Regions from separate parts of the Alteromonas sp. AWM4_230 genome, predicted to be linked through region 2. Evidence: predicted binding sites of a transcription regulator. Region 2 holds the regulator's gene; the other holds the start of a gene.
What was found. Region 2 encodes FliA, which starts transcription of late flagellar genes. Its sites were predicted from a motif close to CTAAAGNTNNNNNNNNNNNNGCCGATA; they were not measured.
Positions count from the first base shown of each region.

Region 1: a site for FliA is predicted at 8,697-8,723, ahead of ACXACS_RS05210 (DUF5610 domain-containing protein). Genes of this name have one in related genera too.

Region 1 is NZ_JBSWTB010000001.1:1,197,600-1,209,497, forward strand. Features, by position in the region: gene ACXACS_RS05170 (bifunctional diguanylate cyclase/phosphodiesterase) at 12-2,237, shown strand; gene ACXACS_RS05175 (uracil-DNA glycosylase family protein) at 2,234-2,812, opposite strand; gene ACXACS_RS05180 (hypothetical protein) at 2,926-3,231, shown strand; gene sthA (Si-specific NAD(P)(+) transhydrogenase) at 3,286-4,707, opposite strand; gene ACXACS_RS05190 (acyl-CoA desaturase) at 4,955-6,082, opposite strand; gene fabR (HTH-type transcriptional repressor FabR) at 6,423-7,016, shown strand; gene ACXACS_RS05200 (DUF1330 domain-containing protein) at 7,152-7,442, shown strand; gene trmA (tRNA (uridine(54)-C5)-methyltransferase TrmA) at 7,465-8,562, opposite strand; gene ACXACS_RS05210 (DUF5610 domain-containing protein) at 8,753-10,069, shown strand; gene ACXACS_RS05215 (RNA recognition motif domain-containing protein) at 10,145-10,609, opposite strand; rRNA gene ACXACS_RS05220 (16S ribosomal RNA) at 11,100-11,898, shown strand, end outside.
Region 2 is NZ_JBSWTB010000001.1:3,818,376-3,830,273, reverse strand. Features, by position in the region: gene flhF (flagellar biosynthesis protein FlhF) at 1-1,049, shown strand, start outside; gene ACXACS_RS16540 (MinD/ParA family protein) at 1,055-1,921, shown strand; gene ACXACS_RS16535 (RNA polymerase sigma factor FliA) at 1,918-2,649, shown strand; gene cheY (chemotaxis response regulator CheY) at 2,686-3,069, shown strand; gene ACXACS_RS16525 (protein phosphatase CheZ) at 3,104-3,859, shown strand; gene ACXACS_RS16520 (chemotaxis protein CheA) at 3,872-6,148, shown strand; gene ACXACS_RS16515 (protein-glutamate methylesterase/protein-glutamine glutaminase) at 6,177-7,307, shown strand; gene ACXACS_RS16510 (ParA family protein) at 7,336-8,100, shown strand; gene ACXACS_RS16505 (chemotaxis protein CheW) at 8,108-8,914, shown strand; gene ACXACS_RS16500 (chemotaxis protein CheW) at 8,932-9,423, shown strand; gene ACXACS_RS16495 (DUF2802 domain-containing protein) at 9,483-9,917, shown strand; gene metA (homoserine O-succinyltransferase MetA) at 10,038-10,976, shown strand; gene ACXACS_RS16485 (homocysteine S-methyltransferase family protein) at 10,980-11,898, shown strand, end outside.

The DNA.
Region 1 (11,898 bases), 2.6 Mb from region 2:
AATAAGCGGTAATGTCGGCAATGGATTACGATAACGACGAGTTAATTTTTTTAGATGATGATGATTCAGTTACAGAGCCTGTATTATTAGGCAAAGACTGGAACATTCTTATCGTCGATGATGATGAAGAAATTCACACGGTAACGCGTCTGGCGCTATCTGATCTCATCGTAAACGATCGCAAGTTGAACTTCATCCACGCTTATTCTGCAAAGCAAGCCAAAGAAAAACTTCACGAATTCGGTAACAGTATCGCTATCATTTTGCTTGATGTTGTTATGGAAACCGACGATGCAGGCTTTGATGTCGTTAAATATATTCGTGAAGACATGAAACTGTACGAGCCTCGTATCATTTTGCGTACAGGTCAGCCAGGTTATGCACCTGAAGAGCAAGTCATTAAAGTTTACGATATTAACGACTACAAAACGAAAACTGAACTTACGCGCTCCAAGCTACTTACGACCATTATTTCTTCGTTGCGCTCTTACCAGCAGATTATAACCATAAGTCAAAGTCGCGCTGGCTTAGAAAAGATAATTACTTCGTCGGCTAATTTGTTTGAAGAGCATTCGGTTAAAGAGTTTTGCGAAGGGGTTGTCACGCAAATTAGCTCTCTTATTGGTCTCGATTCTGAAGGGCTATTATGTGCCAGAGCCGGTTCCCTTTTAGATCAAGACGACGAGCAAGTATATATTCTTGGTGCCGCGGGTGAATATGCGAAATTTATCAATCACCCGGTTGTAGACGTTAACAACATTGACATTGAAGAAAATATAAGCCGTTGTTTACGGCTTAAAAAGCACATATTTGAGGCGAGTTGTTCTGTACTTTATATAAGTCGCGCTGGGTTCGAAGCCGCCGTATACGTCAGGCAAACTCACGAAATCAGTGAATTGGATAAAAACCTTCTAGAAGTATTCTTATCTAGCATTTCGGTAGGTTATGAAAACGTCAATCTCTTCCACGAATTAAGAAATGCAGCGTTCAGAGATTGGTTAACCCGATTACCAAACCGTAATGAATTCATTAATATGCTAGACAAGCCTCACTTGTTTGCAGGTGATCATTTTAGTGTTGCGCTAATCGACGTTAATCATTTTTCCGATGTTAATGATGGGTTAGGACAAGAAGTTGGCAACGAGTTATTACGTGCAATCAGCGATCGTTTTCAAACCTCATTTGACGGCCGAGTCAAGAAAGGACGTATTGGTGCTGATGTTTTTGGTCTTATCGGCCCCGATGAGCTTGTCTGTCCCGAGGCAATCAACGCACTTTTCCAATCATCCTTTAAAGTGGGTGACCACACGCTACCCGTGAATGTTACCGTCGGGTTTTGCAAGCTAGAGAATAAGCGCCATATTGGTATTGAGATTTTAAAGCGCACCAATATTGCGTTAAACCGCGCTAAGAAAAACCTAACAGACAACTTCGAGTATTACGCTAAAGATATTGAGGATCAGACCACGTGGCGTTTGGATATGATCCGTCAATTAAGAAACGACTTTGCGGCGAGAAAGCTAGAACTATGGTTTCAGCCCCAAGTAGACCTGCTCAATGAAAAAGTAGTGGGTATGGAAGGCCTACTTCGCTGGCCAGATGGAGAGGGGGGCTATATCTCTCCAGCTGTTTTTGTGCCACTTGCTGAATACTCTGGTCTTATTGTTGATATTGGTGAATGGGTGCTTGAGGAATCATGTCGCCGTTTGCAAGAGCTTAAAGAAAAGGGGTACGGGCATCTTAGGGTTGCTGTTAATATATCAATTCCCCAGTTTCGCGATAGATTATTTGTCGAAAAAGTTAAACAAGCACTTTCCAAAGCCAACTGTGACCCCAGTCTATTAGAGCTTGAAATAACCGAAAGTGTGGTAATGGACGAGCCGCAAATAGTGATTGATGCTTTGCGTACGTTGAAAGAATTTGGCGTTCAAATTGCTATCGATGACTTTGGTACAGGCTTTTCTTCCATGAGCTATCTGCAGCAATTGCCATTAGATCGTTTGAAAGTCGATCGTTCCTTCGTTAAAGACATCAAACCGGGTGCTAGTGCAGTGCTCGCCGAAACCATAGTAACGTTAGGAAACAAGCTGGGGTTACTCACCATTGCCGAAGGTGTGGAAAAAAGAGAGCAGGCAAGCTACATGATTAAACTAGGGTGTGATGAGGCCCAAGGTTATTTATACGCAAAGCCCATGCCTTTCGATGCACTTCTAGCGTTTCTTGAGGCGCACGATTAATCAGACAAAGCTGACGAGGTAGCGCACTGCAGTTTGGGAAGTATAGTTTGCTCGAACCACGGATTTTTAGCGAGCCACCTGTTATTCCTTCCTGACGGGTGAGGTAAAACAAAGTGTGTATTAGTCGGCGCGCCTACTGCTTCAGTCAAAGTTTTGTACTGGGGTAAATAATACTGCTGTGAGTATCGACCTACGTAAAGCGTGATTTTAGGCTTTAAGTAGGCGAGAAACTCATTGTGCCATGTAGGTGCACACTCTTTTCTAGGAGGGGCATCAGCGCCGTTTTTGTACCCTGGAAAGCAAAAGCCCATGGGCAGCACCGAGATTAAGCGCGGGTTGTAAAAAGTTTCTTTAGATACAGCCAGCCATTCTCGCAAGCGATCTCCGCTGGGATCGTCAAACGCAATACTTCTTTCGTGAGCTTTAAGCCCTGGCGCTTGCCCAATAATAAGAATTTTTGTGGATGGTGAAGTATTAAAAATGGGGTTAGGTTCGTGAGGTAGGTGAGGCGCGCATATTGTGCAATTCTTTGCTTTGGCCACCAATGCATCGTGCCCTTTCAAAATTTTCTCCAATTATTTCTCTTTGTCATACTTCTGTCATATTAGTGTGATCTAAATTTGACTATCGAATGTATATACAGTATCTTTAATACTACAGTATTAGACTGTAACACAGGAGAAGAAACATGCGTAAAGTAGTACTAACATTAGCTCTATCAGCAGCCTTTGGTATTGCGCATGCGGAATCTGGTGAGAACCAGCTTTTCGATTGCATGGATGCGAAAACATTCGAAATGAATAACCAATGTATGTCGGATCAAATCGGCAATAACATTCGTTTCCGTGATGCACAAGCAAAGCTGATCGACATTGCAAGCGAAAGTCAGGGTGACTACGCTATTGCAACAATGACATTCGATCAAGAAAATATGCACATCGACATCGTAGCACATAAAGACTCGCTTAATGCGCTTGCTGCGAACCGTAACTAATTTTTAGTTAACGCATATAAGCCGGCGACGATTTCGCCGGCTTTTTTGTATCTGTTAAAAAATCCTATTTAGTCCGTTGATGGCAGCAACTCGATAGGCTTCAGCCATGGTCGGATAGTTAAATGTGGTGTTGACGAAATAGTCGATCGTGTTGCCTTCGCCTTTTTGCTGCATGATGGCTTGGCCGATATGAACAATTTCAGAGGCACGTTCACCAAAGCAGTGAATGCCCAGTATTTCTTTCGTTTCCCGGTGAAATAGAATTTTAAGGCTACCCGTTTGCGTTGATGCAATCTGCGCTCTGGCCAAATGCTTGAACTGGGCTCTTCCCACCTCATAAGGTACTTTGGCTGCGGTAAGTTCTTGTTCTGTCTTACCTACTGAACTAATTTCAGGAATAGTATAGATACCAGACGGAATATCCTCTACTAACGCTGAATGTGTATTGATGCCGAGCATGGCTTCAGCGGCAAATCGACCTTGGTTATATGCTGCAGATGCCAAACTTGGGTAACCAATCACATCGCCAACAGCAAATACGTTATCTACTTCAGTTTGATAACTTTCGTTAACCTTGAGTTGGCCTCTACCATCAGCTTTTAAACCAATATTCTCAAGTTTCAGGGTATCTGTGTTGCCCGTACGCCCGTTGGCAAACAATAAGCAATCAGCCCGCATGCGCTTACCTGACTCTAAGTTTAAAATTACTGAATCATCGGTAGCTTCGACAGAAGAGTAGGTTTCATTATGACGAATAAGTACGCCGTTGTTCCATAAGTGGTAACTTAGCGCATCAGAGATTTCGTCATCTAAGAATGACAATAGACGGTCTCGCATATTAACCAGATCGACTTTTACTCCCAAGCCTCTAAAGATACTGGCATATTCCGACCCAATTACACCTGCACCATAAATTATGATGGACTTTGGATCGTGATCTAGAGATAAGATGGTGTCAGAGTTATAAATACGGGGGTGATTAAAATCGATATCTTTCGGGCAATAGGGGCGCGAACCTGTGGCTATCGCTATTTGTGCTGCCGTGACTGTGTCCTTCGAGCCATCTTCTCGTGTTATTTCCAAGGTGTGTGCATCGACAAAGCTGGCTTCGCCATGAAACAGCGTAACGCGGTTCCTATCATAAAAAGAAGAACGCAGGCGAGTTTGGCTTTTAACTACACCACTAGCATGGCTCATGATGTCTGAAAACGTAAGGCTCTTACTTAAGTGGTTGTCGGCAAACAGGGGAGACGTATTGTATTCAATAAGACGACTGACCGAGTGACGAAGCGCTTTAGACGGAATAGTGCCCCAATGAGTACAGCCACCGCCAACAGCTTCGTAGCGTTCTACCACTGCCACTTTTTTACCGGCCTTGGCAAGCTGCATTGCAACACCCTCTCCACCGGGGCCAGTGCCTATAACAATCGCATCGTAATGATACGACGGAGCTTTAGTTTTTTGCTTCGTTGCCATGTTATCTTCCCGTATTATTACTTCTATGATGTGGCGTCTGAAATCACAATAACCGCCATAATTCAGTTTATGATGTAGCTTGAACACCGAACTTAGTCTAAAGCTAAGCTGTTTATGCCAACCTTACAAACTCTAGTATAACTACCTTACTTGAAGTGTCATCCCAACTATAGATCAAAAAAAACCACATAAGCAGATACTTATGTGGTTTTTGGTTTAATCAGATCAGCTAAAAGAATAGGTAATGCTACGCCATTTGAAGCGACAAACTCTGCAATTGGGTCCATTTTTCTTTCTGAACAGCAAAAGCGTGCTTCATCTCTTTATATTTGTAAGCTAGCTCTAACCCTTCAATGCTACGTTTTAATGTACGCTTCTTAACGCGCATAACGCGCTTTTTCGTTGCGTAGTACTCACTCATCCGCTGCATTAGCAGGTCGTACTCTTCTTGAATAGTGTGCATCATTTCTTCCGCATTCGGTAGTAACGACACTTTTTCACTTGCCCTTTGAAGCTGCATGGCCGCCAGAGCTTTTTCGATGCGCTCTTCAGGTACTTTGCGAAGGTTCGACGTTAAACCTACATAAGACAGCCCTTTGATAAGCCATTTAGTAGGATCAAACTGATACCAACGAATGCCATTGCGGTAGTCGTACTCAAAAATATGGTGATAGTTGTGATAACCCTCACCAAAAGTAAAGAATGCTAAAACGCCATTATCACGTGCTGTATTCTTATCGGTATAAGGCTGACTACCCCAGAAGTGAGCAAGTGAGTTGATAAAGAAGGTTACGTGGTGAACTAGCACTAGACGAAGTACGCCGGCCACCAAGATCATGCCCATAACGTCGCCGTTCAGGTAACCCAACAGACCAGTAATACCAAAGTTAGCAGCGAGTACGATAGGCAAGTAGTATTTGTGCTGCCACATCACAACGCTATCTTTTTGTAGATCTTTACAGTTGCTGTAATCATCGTAACGCTTAGCTTGATACTCGCGTAACATCCAGCCGATGTGCGCAAACCAAAGCCCTTTCTTTGCAGAGTAGGGGTCTTTGTCGTTGTCATCTACATGGCGATGGTGAACGCGGTGATCTGACGACCAGTGCAAAATACTATTTTGTAGGGCCATCGCGCCACCAATCGCTAATATGACTCGAACTACAATGTTGGCATCATAGGTTTTATGCGACCACAAGCGATGATACCCAGCAGTTATCGACATACCGGTGAAATAGAATAGGAATATGGCGGTACCGATTTCTGCCCAATCGATACCCTGATATGCCACCCAAAGCGGCACACCTATAAATGCAATTGCGCCTGATATTATAAATACCAGCACATTCGTTAGGATAAGAGGAGGTTTTTTCATTTTATACAACTTGGCTTACAACTGTTCGCTAATTTATCGTTTTACGAGGCTTCAGGCAAGCAAAACCCAGATAAGTTCTGCTTACATGTGTAAAGTTTAATTATAGCCGAGGGTGGCAAAAACGTAGCTAAAACGTGAGAATTAACGCTTAACCCTTGTTTATAAAAGAGATGATTTTGTTTCCCTTTCCCCATCAGTGCGTGTTGCGATAAACTAGACGTGCTAGTCTTTGATGTATGAGGTTCGATTGCGTTAATGGTTATTCAGATGACGTTGAAAGTAGACTCTAAAGTTAAAAAATCATCAAACCATTAAAAGTTAATGAACACAGGGTGCGAACGTGAGCCGACAAGAACAGAAATTAAAAACCCGCCAAAATATCATCCATGCTGCATTTTCACTGCTAGATGAAAACCGCAGTTTATCGGCAATAAGCTTGCGTGAAGTTGCCCGAGAAGCTGGCATTGCTCCCACATCGTTTTATCGACACTTTAAAGATATGGACGAGTTGGGTTTAACGCTGGTGGATGAAGCGGGTTTAGCGCTGCGTCAGCTTATGCGTCAGGCTAGAAGGCGCATAGCTTCAGGGGGCGGCGTCATCCATACCTCTGTTGAAACCTTCATGGAGTTCATCGCGGCCAACACAAACGTATTTCGGTTATTACTGCGAGAGCATACCGGAACGTCGTCTGCTTACCGACTTGCAGTATTCAGAGAAATTCAACATTTCATCGATGAACTTACTGACTACATTATCGAACAGCAAGGCGTGGAATACGCCTGCGCCCAGTTACAAGCCGATGCCATGGTAAGACTAGTATTCAGTGCCGGAGCGGAAGCATTAGAAGCGGATGATAAGCTTAGAAGTGAAATTGGTGAAAGAGTGAAAGCGCAACTTCGCTTTGTTCAAATAGGCGCTACCCAGAAAGCGTAGCGCTGAAGTATTATCAAATATTTTACGAAACAGATTCTAGCGTAAGCCTTCTTATTACACGAAATATAGCTTGTTAAGCTCTCAATACGATAACGCTGGGTTCAACCAGTTAATTTCAAGAGAAGAGAGCAAGATATGTATTATTCAGTTTTAGAAGTTACACCTACCAATGAAACGTGGATCCCGCACTATGTAAAACTTGCCGCGGATATCGTGTCGAAACACGGTGGAAAATATCTAGCGAACAGTGCGAATCATCAAACTTTAGAAGGCGAGAGAGAAGAACCCGCTATTCGCGCTATTATCCAATGGCCTTCAAAACAAAGCGCACTCGATTTTATGTCTGACCCAGATTACCTTCCACTACTAAAACTAAGAACTGACGGTTCAGTAAGCCATCACGTTCTTGTAGAAGGCAAGGAGTAGTAGAAAATGACTTACACGCAAACTAGACTTTGCGTGTAAGTAGAACGCCTGCCTCAATATGATGAGTGAAAGGAAATTGGTCGAATAGCGCCGATTGAGAAACGTCGTGAGTTTCACTCAAAAGCTCAAGGTTCTGCGCCAAAGTTTCAGGATTACACGAGATATACACAATATTATCGTAATCCTGAATCATTCTTAGTGAATCTTCATCTAACCCAGCTCTTGGTGGGTCGACCAATACAGTGGTGAAATTGTAAGTGCTTAAATCAATGCCTTCTAAGCGACTAAACGTACGCTCGCCCTTCATAGCCTGAGTGAATTCTTCGGCGGCTAACCTTACAATTTTTACATTGCTCAGCTCGTTTTGCTCAATATTAAACTGAGCTGCTTGCACTGAAGGTTTAGCTATTTCGGTACCCACCACATTATCAAAGTGAAGTGCTAGCGGAAGTGAAAAGTTACCGGCACCACAATACATTTCTAGTAAGTCTCCAGAGAGTGGTTTAACACAATCTAAAGCCCATTCAATCATGCTACAGTTCACTTCGGCATTGGGCTGAGTGAAGCTATTTTCTATATGCTTGAATACGAATTCTCGTCCGTTTACTGGTAAACGCTCAATTACAAAATCGTTGTCGATAATAAGCTTTTGCTTTCTAGCGCGACCAATGATGTTTACTTTAGGAAAGTGAGATTCAAGTGTCGCTTTTAATTCTCTTGCTGCCACTTGCCATTCTTCATCTAATTGACGATGGTATAAAAGGCTTATAACAAGTTCACCAGACAACGCAGAAAGGTAATCGATTTGAAATAACTTTTTTCTTAGAGTTTCGTTTGGTCTTACTTCTTCAAGCAAAAGTGTCATCGCATCGTTTATTGCTTTACATGCAGGGGCAAAGCTATCGACACGATATTTTTCTTTCGTTTCCTGATTAAACATGATGTGAAATAAGTCATCGGCCTCGTGCCACACTCTAAACTCTGCGCGCATGCGGTAGTGTGTTGGCTGAGATGGGAATACAGAAAGTTCTGGTGCATTGAATGGAGAAAGCAACGCGGTGAGACGATTTACTTTTTCGTCTAACTGATCTTGATAGCGTTGTTGTTCAGTGGTGGTCATAAAATTCTCCATTCATTGTTGAGGTCGCGAATTGTAGTCCCTTAAAAAATAACTGCAACAAGCGCTCCCGACTTCTTCATTATTAATACGCATGATTGCCTAAATAGCTTTTAGAAAAAAATACTGTATTAAAATTAAACAATATTGATTCTTTGCCGATAATAAGAGTGAGGATAGTGAGGATCAAATTATGAACGTGGGTCAAATTAAAGCTTTTATGGGAGACCAAAAGGTTGATCAGAAAGCGGATCAAAAGGCAACGGTTCACCCAAATGAAGCGCTTAAAAAGCAGTTGCAGCAAGACGGATTGCAGCAAGCCGCTGAGTTCTCGAAGCAACAAGCGGCTTCAGTATCTGTTTCAAGTAGCCAAACGAGTATCGGCTTGCGCGTGGTAAGTAGCAATATTAATCAAGCGTTGGAAATAGATGGGCAAAGACCACAAGAAACGAAAGAGAAAAATCTTGAAGAAAAGTCGAACGGTTTATTCGATTTTGAAAAAGTAGCCCGAAACGTACTTAAGTTCGTGGGCAGCGTTATTCGCGGCGCAGCCGATGGAGGTGCCAGCGAAGAAAAGCTGACCGGGCTATTTAGCCAAGCAAGAGAAGGAGTAAGCCGCGGCTTCGCGATGGCTGAAAAAGATCTTGCTGGGTTTATGAATGAAGAGATTGAGCAAGGTATAACGAAAAGCCGGGATCTTATTGATACGGGTATTGATGATCTAGAAACCGATATCTTTGGACGCCAGCAGCCTAATGCTGTCCAGCTGTCTTCGTTGGAAGCTGTTGCAGCATCGGACGAAAAAAGCGGTAGTTTGATGATTCGAACTAAAGATGGTGATGAAGTGAGCTTTAGTTTTGAAAGCCTGCGTTCTTTCCAGGCTTCTCAGCAACTTAATTTTCAGGCTCAGGCATCTCAAGGCCAATCTGACGGTAGTGGTGAGCAAAGTGAAAGTGGCTTTTCGGCAAGCTATTCTCAACAAACGTCTTATCAATACTATGAACGAAGCGGTATTAGCTTTTCATTGAAAGGAGAACTTGATGAAGATGAGTTGGAATCGATAGCTGATTTAGTTGGGCAAGTGCAGGATCTAGCCGATACCTTCTATAGTGGTGACATCGACAAGGCATTTGAAGAAGCACTGAGTTTAGGCTTTGATGATAAAGAGTTGGTTGGTTACGCACTACAACTAAATAGAACAACACAAACAGAAGTGCTAAAGACATACGAAAATATTCAGCACTATAACGAAGATAAAAGCGACAACGCGAAGTTTGGTAATGTGGTTAGTCCAATCGCTCAGTACTTAGAGAAAATGATGGATACTTTTGCTAATGCAGAAAGTTCATTAGAAAGTAGTGAAGACTATAATACTTTAATAGCTGGTATTATTAACGAAATGGAAGATGTCCAGGTTCCTGATCTAATATCCGCCATAAATAGATTTCGTTCTTTTAACCAAACTTTATTAGATGGCCTTCCTCAATCAGCTGAAGCCAGCGAGAGTTAATGCTTATGATAATAAAAAGCCCGGAAGCGAGAGCTTACCGGGCTTTTTTACATAACTAAAAACTACGAATAAGAATTACGCGTGTTCTACTTTGTCTTTTGCAGGTCGAACTTTCAACGTTCGTTCCTGGAAGATAGAGTCGTTAGTCTTATCAATAACACTACTAAGATCGTCTGTGACAACCTCGATAAAACCGTAACCTTTTCTTTTTCCAGTTTTACGATCCTTCATTAAACGAACCGACTGCACTTCAATAAAGCTACTGAAGTACTCCTTTACTGCGTTCTCGTTTGCTCTATAGGGTAAGTTACCCACATATAAAGTTTCAACTGATCCGTTATTGGTGTGTGCTCTGGCATCTGAGGAAGATGGACTTTGAATAAGAGACGCTAGCCAAGGAGTAACGATACCGCTTATCAGCAGAGCTGCAGATACGGTAAGTGGAACATGGACGTTTAAACTAGCAGAAGAAAATAACAAATACCCTGCAATTGCAAAAATAGCGCTAATTACAGCGCATTGAATAAAGCCTACTTTCATATACCTACCTTTCTATTGTTTATTATGGTGTTGGAGGCTGTATATAGTTTACTCATTTGTAACAATTAGAACAATAAAATGTGAAAAAACTAGTCGAAAGATGCATTGAGCCAATGGAAATGATGCAGAAATGAACGGTTAACACCAAAAGTGCCTTAAAATGCAAAAAAATCCAATTTAAGTGTTGATCTTTCTCAAGAGGTATCTATAATGCGCTCCACGTTCTGAGGGGGCTTCGAGAAAAACAAAGCCAACTTAGCAACAAGTGCGAAACCAAGTTTTCAAGCAAATAAAAAGTTTAAAAACATGGTTGACATCGAAAATAAACGATGTAAAATGCGCACCTCACTCGAGCAGGGTGAGTCACTAAGAAGCAACGGCTTCTAGTGAATAGCAGCGAAGCTGCTACGTTCTTTAACAATTTAGACAAGACAATCTGTGTGGGCACTCGTTAAGAGTGTCACAACGACGATTCATATTTCGATATATTTAATTGAAGAGTTTGATCATGGCTCAGATTGAACGCTGGCGGCAGGCCTAACACATGCAAGTCGAACGGTAACAGGAAGTGCTTGCACTTCGCTGACGAGTGGCGGACGGGTGAGTAATGCTTGGGAACTTGCCTTTGCGAGGGGGATAACAGTTGGAAACGACTGCTAATACCGCATAATGTCTACGGACCAAACGGGGCTTAGGCTCCGGCGCAAAGAGAGGCCCAAGTGAGATTAGCTAGTTGGTAAGGTAAAGGCTTACCAAGGCAACGATCTCTAGCTGTTCTGAGAGGAAGATCAGCCACACTGGGACTGAGACACGGCCCAGACTCCTACGGGAGGCAGCAGTGGGGAATATTGCACAATGGGGGAAACCCTGATGCAGCCATGCCGCGTGTGTGAAGAAGGCCTTCGGGTTGTAAAGCACTTTCAGTTGTGAGGAAAAGTTAGTAGTTAATACCTGCTAGCCGTGACGTTAACAACAGAAGAAGCACCGGCTAACTCCGTGCCAGCAGCCGCGGTAATACGGAGGGTGCGAGCGTTAATCGGAATTACTGGGCGTAAAGCGCACGCAGGCGGTTTGTTAAGCTAGATGTGAAAGCCCCGGGCTCAACCTGGGATGGTCATTTAGAACTGGCAGACTAGAGTCTTGGAGAGGGGAGTGGAATTCCAGGTGTAGCGGTGAAATGCGTAGATATCTGGAGGAACATCAGTGGCGAAGGCGACTCCCTGGCCAAAGACTGACGCTCATGTGCGAAAGTGTGGGTAGCGAACAGGATTAGATACCCTGGTAGTCCA
Region 2 (11,898 bases):
CATCTCACTTAGATTTTTCAGAAGCGTTTATCGACGACCTTGAAACACAATCACCAGCACAAGATGCTATCGAGCAACAGACTTTTCCTGAGCATCAAGCGTCAAGTATGGGTGAAACTCCTGTATCCCAGTCTGCTGAACTAGCTCAAATCAAAGAAGAGTTAGCTTCACTTCGCGACGTATTGCAGTATCAAGTTGCAGACCTAATGGAAGCGAAGAACAAGCGTCAAAAACCTGTTCATCAATACTTGGTCACGCGATTAACCGATATGGGTTTGAGTAGTGCACTAGCAACTCAGTTGATTAGCTATACACCGGCTCATTACAACGAACGTGACGCGTGGGTATATCTTCTTAACCTATTGGCTAATCGCATAAATGTTACCGGAAACGATATACTAAGCTCACAAGGTGCCGTTGCATTAGTCGGGCCTACTGGTACAGGTAAAACAACCACGGTTGCAAAGTTGGCCGCCCGCTACGCGCAAAAATACGGTGCAGAATCGGTAGCTATGATAACTATTGATACGTATAGAATTGCAGCCTATGAGCAACTAGCGACATACGGAAAAATTATTGGCTGTACTGTGCGAAAAGCGCAAACTAGTGAAGAACTAGCAGATTTATTGTTCCAACTTCGTCATAAGCGACTAGTATTGATTGATACAGCAGGTTTTAGTCAGCGTGATAGTCGATTAATTAAGCAAATTAAGCAGTTCGACAATGGCCAAATGCCAAAAGTTAAAAAATATTTGGTAGCGCAAGCCAATACGCAATATCCGGCTTTGCAGAGAATCATTCAAGCGTATGACGATATTGAACTAAGTGGCTGTATTTTCACAAAGTTAGATGAGTGCTACTCTTTAGGAGAGGTACTTAGTGCAGCGGTTGAATACCAACTACCGGTTAGTTATGTCACCGATGGTCAAAAAGTGCCTGAAGACATTAAGATTGCAGAAGCGAAATCTTTAGTTTCCGCTGCTGCAAAGCTTTATAAAAAGTACGGTTTGAATCATACTAGTGGTAACAACGCAATTAAAACAGCATAAGCAGTATGATTGACGATCAAGCGAGTAGCTTAAGAAAAATGAAGCAATCACGGTTAATCAAAGTAATCGCCGTCACCGGTGGTAAAGGTGGCGTCGGTAAAACAAACATTACGCTTAACACTGCTATCGCCATGGCGAAGCAGGGCAAGCGTGTAATGGTTCTTGACGCGGACCTTGGTCTTGCAAACGTAGATGTGATGCTAGGCCTGCGAGTTGAGAAAAACCTATCTCACGTACTCTCTGGCGAGTGTACGTTGGACGAGGTTTTAGTAACCGGCCCCCACGGTATTAAGATTGCGCCCGCCACATCTGGTACGCAGTCAATGGCGGAACTCTCACCCACACAGCACGCTGGCTTGATAAGAGCGTTTAGCGAGCTGCGTTCTCAAATAGACGTATTAATAGTCGACACCGCTGCTGGCATTTCAGATATGGTATTAAGCTTTTCTAAAGCCTCCCAAGATATCATGGTGGTGGTTTGCGATGAGCCAACATCACTAACTGATGCCTATGCGCTGATAAAAATCCTTAACCGTGAGCACGGTGTTTTTCGCTTTAAAGTTGTGGCCAATATGGTTCGCGATGTGCGAGAAGGTCAGGAATTATTTAGCAAATTAAGCAAAGTGACAGGGCGTTTTCTTGATGTTGCACTAGAATTAGTGGCGACGGTGCCATTTGACGAAAATATTCGCAAAGCTGTGCGTAAGCAAACAGCTATTGTTGATGCTTTTCCAGGCTCTCCTGCAGCCGTAGCGATAACCAAGCTAGCAAACAGGGCGCTTACTTGGCCTATTCCAGCGCAGCCTGGAGGTCACTTAGAATTTTTCATTGAACAATTAGTTGCAGAAAAAGCCGTAGGAAGTCAACGTTGAACAGCAAGGCAGCCGCTTATCAACAGCAAACAGATAAATCGCAGTTAGTCGAAAGACATGCGCCTCTGGTTAAGCGTATTGCGCACCATTTGATGGCGCGCCTGCCTGCGAGTGTACTTGTTGATGACCTTATCCAATCAGGCATGATTGGTTTGTTAGAGGCCGCTCGAAACTTTGATGGGTCAAAAGGCGCAAGCTTTGAAACCTTCGCAGGTATCCGCATTCGCGGTGCCATGCTGGACGAAATACGCAAAGGTGATTGGACGCCACGTTCTGTTCACCGAAATGGTCGCGCAATAACAGAAGCGATATCTCAGGTAGAAAGTGAAACTGGGCGCGACGCACGAGATTCCGATATTGCTGACAAGCTTAATGTGAGCTTGCAGGATTATCACCAGATGCTCAATGAAGTAAATGCCGGGAAGTTGGTCGGCATTGAAGATTTAGGTGTGTCGGAAGATGTGATCACTACCGAGCAAAGTCGAGGCAGTGATGCACCGTTAGAAGATTTAATGCAGGGCGCATTTCAAAAAGCGCTGGCCCATGCAATAACGACATTACCCGAGCGAGAAGCGATTGTTCTTTCACTTTACTATGATGAAGAACTAAACTTAAGAGAAATAGGCGAGGTTCTCGACGTAAGTGAGTCGAGAGTCAGTCAAATTCATAGTCAAGCCATGTTAAAACTCAAATCACGAATGAAATCGTGGCAAGCTGACGAAGAATAGAAATTAAAAACAATTAACCCCTCAGTGGAGGCTATTTTGGACAAAAGCATGAAAATTCTCGTGGTCGATGACTTTTCAACCATGAGACGTATCATCAAAAACCTACTCAAAGACTTGGGTTTTGCCAACATTCAGGAAGCGGATGACGGAAGCACTGCATTACCTATGTTACAACAAGGCGATTTCGACTTTGTTGTTACTGATTGGAACATGCCTGGTATGCAGGGTATAGATTTGCTCCGCGCGATTAGAGCCGATGACAAACTTAAGCATTTGCCAGTACTTATGGTGACCGCTGAAGCGAAGAAGGAACAGATCGTTGCCGCCGCCCAAGCGGGTGTGAATGGTTACGTTGTTAAACCTTTCACCGCGGCAACGCTTAAAGAAAAATTAGATAAAATATTCGAACGTTTAGGTTGATCCAGACGCTCACCAGATAAATGAGGTTTACTGGATGTCAACGAATGTAAACGTTCCAATATCGTTAGAAGAAGCAAAGCAGCTTGTCACTTTTCTCGAAGAAGGTGACAAGGCTTCAGCTAACGCACTACTTGAAGCCGTCTCAATGAAAGAAAACGTTGAGCTATTCGCTGAAGTAGGCAAGTTAACGCGTCAACTCCACGACGCATTAAACAACTTTCAAATAGACGACCGCATCAAAAATCTAGCTACAGACGATATCCCTGATGCCCAGTCCCGCCTTACCTACGTAATTGAAGAAACCGAAAAAGCTGCTAATACTACTATGGATGCCGTTGAGGCGAGTATGCCCATCGCTGAACTGCTATCGGAGCGGATCGAAAAGGTTATGCCAGAGTGGAAAAAGCTGATGAACCGCCAAATCGAGTTGGGTGAGTTTAAGGTTTTATGTGCAGACTTAGACGAATTGTTGGAAGACGGTTCGAATCAGTCGGCTAAACTTACACAGTTACTTACTGAAGTTTTGATGGCACAAGGTTATCAAGACTTGACTGGACAGGTTATTCGTCGCGTTATCGACTTGGTTAAAGAAGTCGAAGATAGCCTTGTAAACATGCTTACTATGTTTGGCGAACGGGACGGTGCAGAACAATCTAAACCTTCCAGCGTTAAGGCCGATAAGATTGATGGTGTAGAGGCAGAAGGCCCAATCATTGATGCTGACAAACGAGATGACGTCGTTTCAGGTCAAGATGATGTAGATGATCTTCTGTCTAGCTTAGGTTTTTAGGGGAGCGGGTGCATGTCGTTTGATGTTGACGAGGAAATATTACAGGACTTTCTAGTAGAAGCTGGGGAGATACTTGAACAATTACAAGAACAGCTCGTTGATCTTGAGAACAATCCTGAAGACGCGGACTTGCTTAACGCAATTTTTCGCGGCTATCACACAGTAAAAGGGGGAGCGGGTTTCCTTTCTCTTACTGAGTTAGTTGAAATTTGTCACGGTGCTGAAAACGTTTTTGACGTCATGCGCAATGGCCAACGAACGCTAACGCCTGAGTTAATGGATATCATTTTGCAAGCCACTGATGTGGTCGTTGAAATGTTTGAACGAGTAAAAGCGCAAGAGCCGCTAGAGCCGGCAGATGCACACCTCGTCGACCTGTTACACAAACTCAGTCGCCCAGAATCTCCAGATGAAAACATTTTCGACAATGCAAATGCGCCTGCGGCCGAGCCAGAAGTTGTCGCGGCTGAGCCCGAGGTCGTTGCAGAAGAGCCGGAACTAGCTATAGATGAACCAGTGCCAGCAGCGTCAGGTACCAGTGAAAGTAGCGGTGGTATAGAAGAAATTACCGAAGATGAGTTTGAGGCTCTCCTTGATGAGCTTCATGGAGGTGGTGCTCCAGGACAAGCTGCATCAACCAATACAGAACCCGCCAAACCGGAGCCTGCGCAAACGTCAGCACTAGCGGCGAGCACTGACAGTGATGACATTACTGATGAAGAGTTCGAGGCACTGTTAGATGATCTGCACGGAAAAGGTCAGTTTGGTGGGGACGAAAAAAGTGCTCCAGAACCAGTATCAGCAGCTGCTCCGGCAAGTAGTGCCGGAGATGAAGAAATTACCGACGATGAATTTGAAGCACTGCTTGATCAGCTTCACGGCTCTGGTCAAGGTCCAACTAAACAAGGCTCTGCTCCAGCGGCCCCTGAACCTCCGGTAGACAAAGCGGCTACCGAAGCTGTTCAAAAAGCAAAGCAATCCGCGTCGAGTGCCCCGGCTGCGCCTAAGGCGAAGCCAGAACCTAGTGCAGCGAGCCCAGCTAAAACGAGCAAAGCAGCTGCGCCAAAAGCGCCTGCCAAGAAAGATGATAAAAAAGGGGCTCCTGCTCCACCACCTGCTGAGACAACAGTACGTGTAGACACTAAGCGTTTAGACCAAATTATGAATATGGTCGGCGAACTCGTACTCGTTAGAAACCGGCTGATAAGTTTGGGGATCAACAGCAACGATGAGAGCATGTCAAAGGCCATTGCTAATCTAGATGTAGTGACTGGAGACTTGCAAGGTGCGGTAATGAAAACCCGCATGCAGCCTATCAAGAAAGTGTTTGGCCGTTTTCCTCGCGTTGTACGTGACCTGGCTAGAAGCTTAAAGAAAGAAATTACCTTAGATCTTGTAGGTGAAGAGACAGACTTAGACAAAAACTTGGTTGAAGCATTGGCCGACCCGCTCGTGCATTTGGTGCGAAACTCTGTCGACCACGGGATAGAAATGCCTGATGATCGTGCAGCGGCCGGTAAGCCTCGCATGGGTACGGTTCAGCTATCAGCATCTCAAGAGGGCGACCATATTCTTCTTACTATCGAAGACGACGGTAAGGGTATGGACGCCGAAAAGCTCAAAGAGATCGCAATTAGCCGCGGCGTATTGGACGCAGACGCAGCAGCACGCATGTCTGACGTTGAAGCGTTTAATCTTATTTTTGCACCTGGCTTCTCTACTAAAACCGAAATCAGCGATATTTCAGGTCGTGGTGTGGGCATGGACGTGGTTAAAACCAAGATTAACCAGCTCAACGGTACCATCAATATCGACTCGCAGTTAGGAAAAGGTACACGATTAGATATCAAGGTACCGCTAACGCTCGCGATTCTACCTACGTTAATGATTGTTGTAGGAAAACAGACCTTTGCGTTACCATTAGGTGCGGTGAACGAAATAATAAACATGGACATCAAGAAGACCAATACGGTAGATGGCCAGCTAACAATGATAGTTCGTTCAAAAGCAATTCCGTTGTTCTTCCTTGGTGAATGGTTAATCCGAGGCCCCAAAAATATAAATAAAGAAAAGGGGCATGTTGTTGTGGTGCAAATTGGTACTCAACAAGTAGGGTTTGTCGTAGACGCGCTGATAGGCCAGGAAGAAGTGGTTATTAAACCACTCGATGCATTGTTGCAAGGTACGCCTGGTATGGCTGGCGCAACAATTACTTCAGACGGTGGTATTGCATTAATTTTAGATGTTCCTAGCCTGCTCAAACGGTACGCGCGTAAACCTATAAAGTAAGGCGATGAATTAACAGGAATGATAATCCATGGTCTTTAAAGTCCTAGTCGTGGACGACTCGACTTTCTATCGCCGTCGAGTAAGAGAAATTCTCGAAGGAGATAGAGAGCTTGAGGTTGTAGGTGAAGCAAGAAACGGACGTGATGCATTAGACAAGGCGGAAGCTCTTAAGCCTGATGTAATAACAATGGACGTTGAAATGCCTGTTATGGATGGTATTTCCGCCGTTAAGGCAATTATGGATAAACGTCCTACGCCAATTTTAATGTTTTCATCATTAACGCATCATGGCGCTCAGGCAACGCTAGATGCGTTAGAAGCAGGCGCGCTCGATTTCTTACCCAAGAAATTCGAAGATATAGCCCAAGATAGAAAAGATGCTTCGCGGTTACTTTGCACTAAAGTCAGGTTGATCGCGCGAAGAGGGTTAGGCGTTAAGCGCCCATCTCTTCGCACCGCCGAGACGAGAAAACTCCCTGACAATGCGCCCAAACAGGCTTTTTTCAAAACATCGGGTTTACTTTCAGGCCATAAAGGCGCCGACAAACAGCCTACCGTTTCCTCAGTGAGGGCAACGGGTAAGCAATACAGATGTTTAGCTATTGGGGCGTCCACAGGTGGGCCTGTTGCACTTCAAAAAGTGCTTTCTCCACTACCTGCAGATTTTCCTTATCCTATTTTACTTGTGCAGCATATGCCTGGGACTTTCACTACTGCATTTGCACAGCGTTTAGATAGCAACTGTAAAATTAAAGTGAAAGAAGCAGAGCATGGCGATATTTTAGCACCAGGGCACGCTTATCTTGCCCCAGGAGGAAAGCAAATGTTGCTTGAATCTATCGGTAGCAACAAGCGAATTTCCATCGTTGATGCAAGCCAGTCTGATAAGGTGAATTATAAGCCAAGCGTAGACCTGACCTTTAGCTCGTTGGCTAAAGTTTATGGTGGCGACGTGCTTGGTATCATCTTAACGGGTATGGGCGCAGACGGTAGAGAGGGCTGTCGGATACTCAAGGATAAGGGGGCGACTATTTGGGCGCAAGACCAAGACTCCTGTGTGGTTTACGGTATGCCTCAGGCTGTCGCTGTGGCTAATATATCGAGTAAAAATATTAATATCGATGATATAAGCAGTTGCGTTCAAACCGAAATGCGATAGCAGTTTGAACAGTAATGGAACAGTAATTATGAAAGTGTGGACTGTGGCAAATCAAAAAGGCGGGGTAGGTAAAACTACCACAACCGTAAGCCTTGGCGGCTTGCTAGCTCAAAAGGGCAAGCGAGTGCTCATGATAGATACCGATCCCCACGCATCGCTTAGTTACTATTTTGGTATTGATGCAGAAGCGACAAGCCATTCTGTTTACGACATTTTTATTAAGTCTAACGAGATTACTGCCGATAATGTTATGGACTGTCTCAGTCCTACAAAACTCGACAATTTATATGTGCTACCCGCAACCATGGCATTGGCGACGTTAGACCGAACCATGGGAAGCGAGCAGGGGATGGGCTTAGTGCTAAAAAAAGCACTTGCTAAAATAGCCGATGAGTTCGACTTTGCTATCATCGACTGCCCGCCTGTATTGGGCGTGTTAATGGTTAATGCCTTAGCGGCATGCGATAAGGTTATTGTTCCGACTCAGACAGAATATTTGGCGCTTAAAGGCTTAGATAGAATGATACGCACTATGGAAATAATGGGGCGTTCATTAAATAAGTCTTTTGATACTCTGATCATTCCTACTTTGTTCGATAAACGAACAAACGCCGCATTAGCATCGAGAAAGCGCTTAATGAGTGATTACGGTGAACGTGTGTGGGAAGGTGTTATCCCGGTGGATACTCATTTTAGGGATGCGAGTTTGGTGCAGCTTCCTATCTCTGCTGCGTATCCAAAGACAAGAGGTGTAAATGCCTACAATAAACTGTTAGCCGTATTGGAGAAATAACAAGACCATGAGCAAGCAATCGCCATTTGCCCGTGAAGAAGTGATGGAGGCATACCTAGACAGTCTTCTGAAAGAGCCCGAAACTCCGGAAGATGTGACTGCGCGCACGGCAAAATTGCTTGAGCAGGCCTCTCAGCAGATGGCTGAGTCAGCCCTTGTCTCAACGGCTAGCGATAGCGAAGCGCACGTCGACAAAGAAGAAGTGTTAGCTGAAGAGGTTTCTTCGTTAATTGAAAGTCAAAATTTAAAGACAATTGATAGCGAAAAGCAGCAGTCATACGTTGACGTACCTGTTCAGGCAGAAAAAGAAAGTGAGGTTAGTACTCCTAAGAGTTTAAAAACTCCACTAAAGGATACTCTCGGTTTCCGCTTTCAGGCGCTATTCTTTGAGGTTGCAGGGCTAACGCTTGCGGTTCCCTTAACTTCGCTAGGGGGAATCCATCAAATTGAAAAAATAGGCCCTTTATTTGGAAAACCTGACTGGTTTATGGGTGTAATGTTGCACAGAGAGTCTAAACTAAGTGTTGTTGACTCTGCAAAATGGGTAATGCCAGAAAAATACGACGAAAATCTCGCACAATCGCTCAACTACCGATATCTTATAATGTTAGGAGAGAGTGCGTGGGGACTAGCAAGCGAAAAGCTTGTAAACACGGTCAATTTGACTACCGATGACGTAAAATGGCGCGAGTCCACAGGTAAACGTCCCTGGTTAGCAGGGATGGTTAAAGAAAAAATGTGTGCGTTAATTGACGTTGAAGAATTAATATCTATGCTTAACAAAGGCTTAGGCAGTAACGACCAGACGCCATAGTATTGGGAGCCAGGTTCATGAGCGATGAAAGAATGAATAATAACGCTAGCGACAGTAACGATGAAGTCCTTCAATGGGTGACGTATCGCTTAGGTGAAGAAACGTACGGTATTAACGTAATGCAAGTACAAGAAGTACTGCGTTATACCGAAATAGCCCCTGTACCCGGTGCGCCTGATTATGTGCTTGGTATTATTAACTTGCGTGGTAACGTGGTAACCGTCATTGATACCCGTGCGCGTTTTGGGCTACCACCAACGGAAATCACAGACAACACTCGTATAGTGATCATAGAGTCGGACGAACAGGTTGTCGGTATCTTAGTGGATAGTGTCGCAGAAGTGGTGTACTTAAAATCTTCAGAAATCGACAGCGCCCCTAACGTTGGTACTGAAGAAAGCGCTAAATTTATCCAAGGGGTTAGCAATCGTGATGGCGAACTGCTTATTCTTGTTGATTTAAATAAATTGCTCAGCGACGAAGAGTGGGATGAGCTTAGCAATATCTAAATAATGATTAGGCGGCATGTATTGTCTATGTCGCCTCCATTTCCCCAAGGGTTATGTCCATGGAATGGCAGCTTGCTGCACCTACCTTAATTGAACTTATTTTGTGCGGCTTTATCGTTGTGCTTGCTGTTACGGTAAGCATTCTATATTCGCACGTTAAGCAGTTACGTACAGCTTTAAGCGATAGTGAACAAAATAGTGCTTCTGCAATTGCGCGAGCAGAAGCGCTCGCTAAAGATGCAAATAACCAACAAACCGAGGCGCAAGCACGCACATTGGTCATTACTCGCCACATTCAAGAGCTAGACGAAAAACAAACTGATATTGAAAATCAGCTTCGAGAGCTCAAACTTCAAGATCCTTCCCTACGCCTATATCAACGTGCTGCAGACTTAGTTAAGCAAGGTGCCAGCATCGACGAAATTATTGAGGCCTGTGACATTCCTCGCGCTGAAGCTGAGATGTTAGTTATGGTGCATAAGCAAAACGGCTAGTTGTTTGTATCGATAGGCTCGCCTTTAAAAGAAACGTTTAGACGTCTAGACGTAAAGATGTTGACATATTGCCAGTTATAGACACAATACAGGTATTGTAATTTATCACTGGAGCCCTCTATGCCAATTCGTATTCCTGAGCAGTTACCCGCGCAGAATGTACTACTAGGTGAAAATATTTTTACCATGGACATGGACAGGGCTGCCAATCAGGATATTCGTCCTCTTGAAGTCGGCATTCTTAATTTGATGCCGAACAAGATAGAAACAGAAGTACAGTTACTTCGCCTGTTATCGAATACGCCGCTGCAAATAAACGTAGACTTGATTCGCATTGATAATCAAGCACCCAAAAATACTCCCCAGTCACACATGGATGCTTTCTATCACGACTTTTCAGCAGTCGCGAATAAGAAATACGACGGCCTTATTGTTACTGGTGCGCCTCTAGCGCTTATCGACTATGAGGAAGTGAAGTATTGGGACACCATGACCACCATATTGGAGTGGGCACAGCGACACGTTAACTCTACTTTATACCTGTGTTGGGCTGCCCATGCGGCTATGTATCACTTCTATGGCATAACCCGAGAGATCAGAGACGAAAAGTTTTCTGGTGTTTTTCAACATAAAGTGAACGACCCTAACAATGAACTGCTAAGAGGTTTTGACCCTACGTTTCACGCTCCCCATTCTCGTTATGGGCATATCGATACTTCGCTGTATAACAGTGTTGATGGGCTGAGTGTTGTGGCAGAATCTGATGATGTAGGTGCGTATATTGTGGCATCTGAAGACAAGCGAATGGTGTTTGTAACAGGCCATCCAGAATATGACCCTGATACGCTTAAAGACGAATACTTACGGGACATTGCCGCGGGTCAAACTCCAGCAATGCCGAAAAACTATTTTGAAGGGGATGATCCAGCCAAGTCTCCTATAGTACAGTGGCGCTCGCACGGCAGCCTATTGTTTACAAACTGGCTGAATTATTATGTTTATCAGACCACGCCTTACGATTTAAGTCAGCTTGCTGAAAAGTCACAGCCAAAGAGGTAGCACGTGAGCCAAAGACAAATTTCTAGCGCGCAGGCAACGCTTACAGAAGCCGCTAAAAAACGCATTCTTATATTAGACGGCGCCATGGGCACCATGATCCAGCGCCACAAGTTGGAAGAAGAAGATTACCGCGGGACACAGTTTGCAGACTGGCACTGCGACGTAAAGGGTAATAACGACCTATTAGTACTTACCCAGCCAGACATTATTTATCAGATTCACTGTGATTATTTTGAAGCTGGCGCAGATATTATAGAAACCAATACGTTTAACGCCACGACTATCGCTATGGCCGATTATGATATGCAGGCTCAATCACGCGATATCAATTTAGCCGCGGCTAAATTAGCGCGTAAAGCTGCCGATGAATTCACAGCTAAAACCCCCGAGAAGCCCCGTTTCGTTGCCGGTGTACTAGGTCCAACAAACCGCACCGCTTCAATCTCACCTGATGTCAATGACCCAGGTAAGCGCAACGTCACGTTTGACGAACTAGTGGAGGCGTATAGCGAATCTACCGAAGCCCTTATTGAAGGCGGTGCTGATTTAATCATGCTTGAAACTATTTTCGATACATTAAACGCGAAAGCGGCAGCGTTTGCCGTAGAGTCGGTGTTTGAAAAGCTCGGAAAGTCGTTACCTGTGATGGTATCAGGTACTATCACCGACGCTTCAGGACGTACGCTTTCGGGGCAAACCGCGGAAGCATTTTATTACTCAATGCGACATATTAGCCCGTTTTCTTTCGGCTTAAATTGCGCACTTGGTCCAGACCTATTGCGTCAATACGTAGATGAAGTAGCCAATGTTAGTGAGTGCTTTATATCCGCACACCCTAATGCAGGCTTACCTAACGAATTTGGTGAATACGATATGGAAGGTCCAGAGATGGCCGAACATATCAAAGAATGGGCGCAATCGG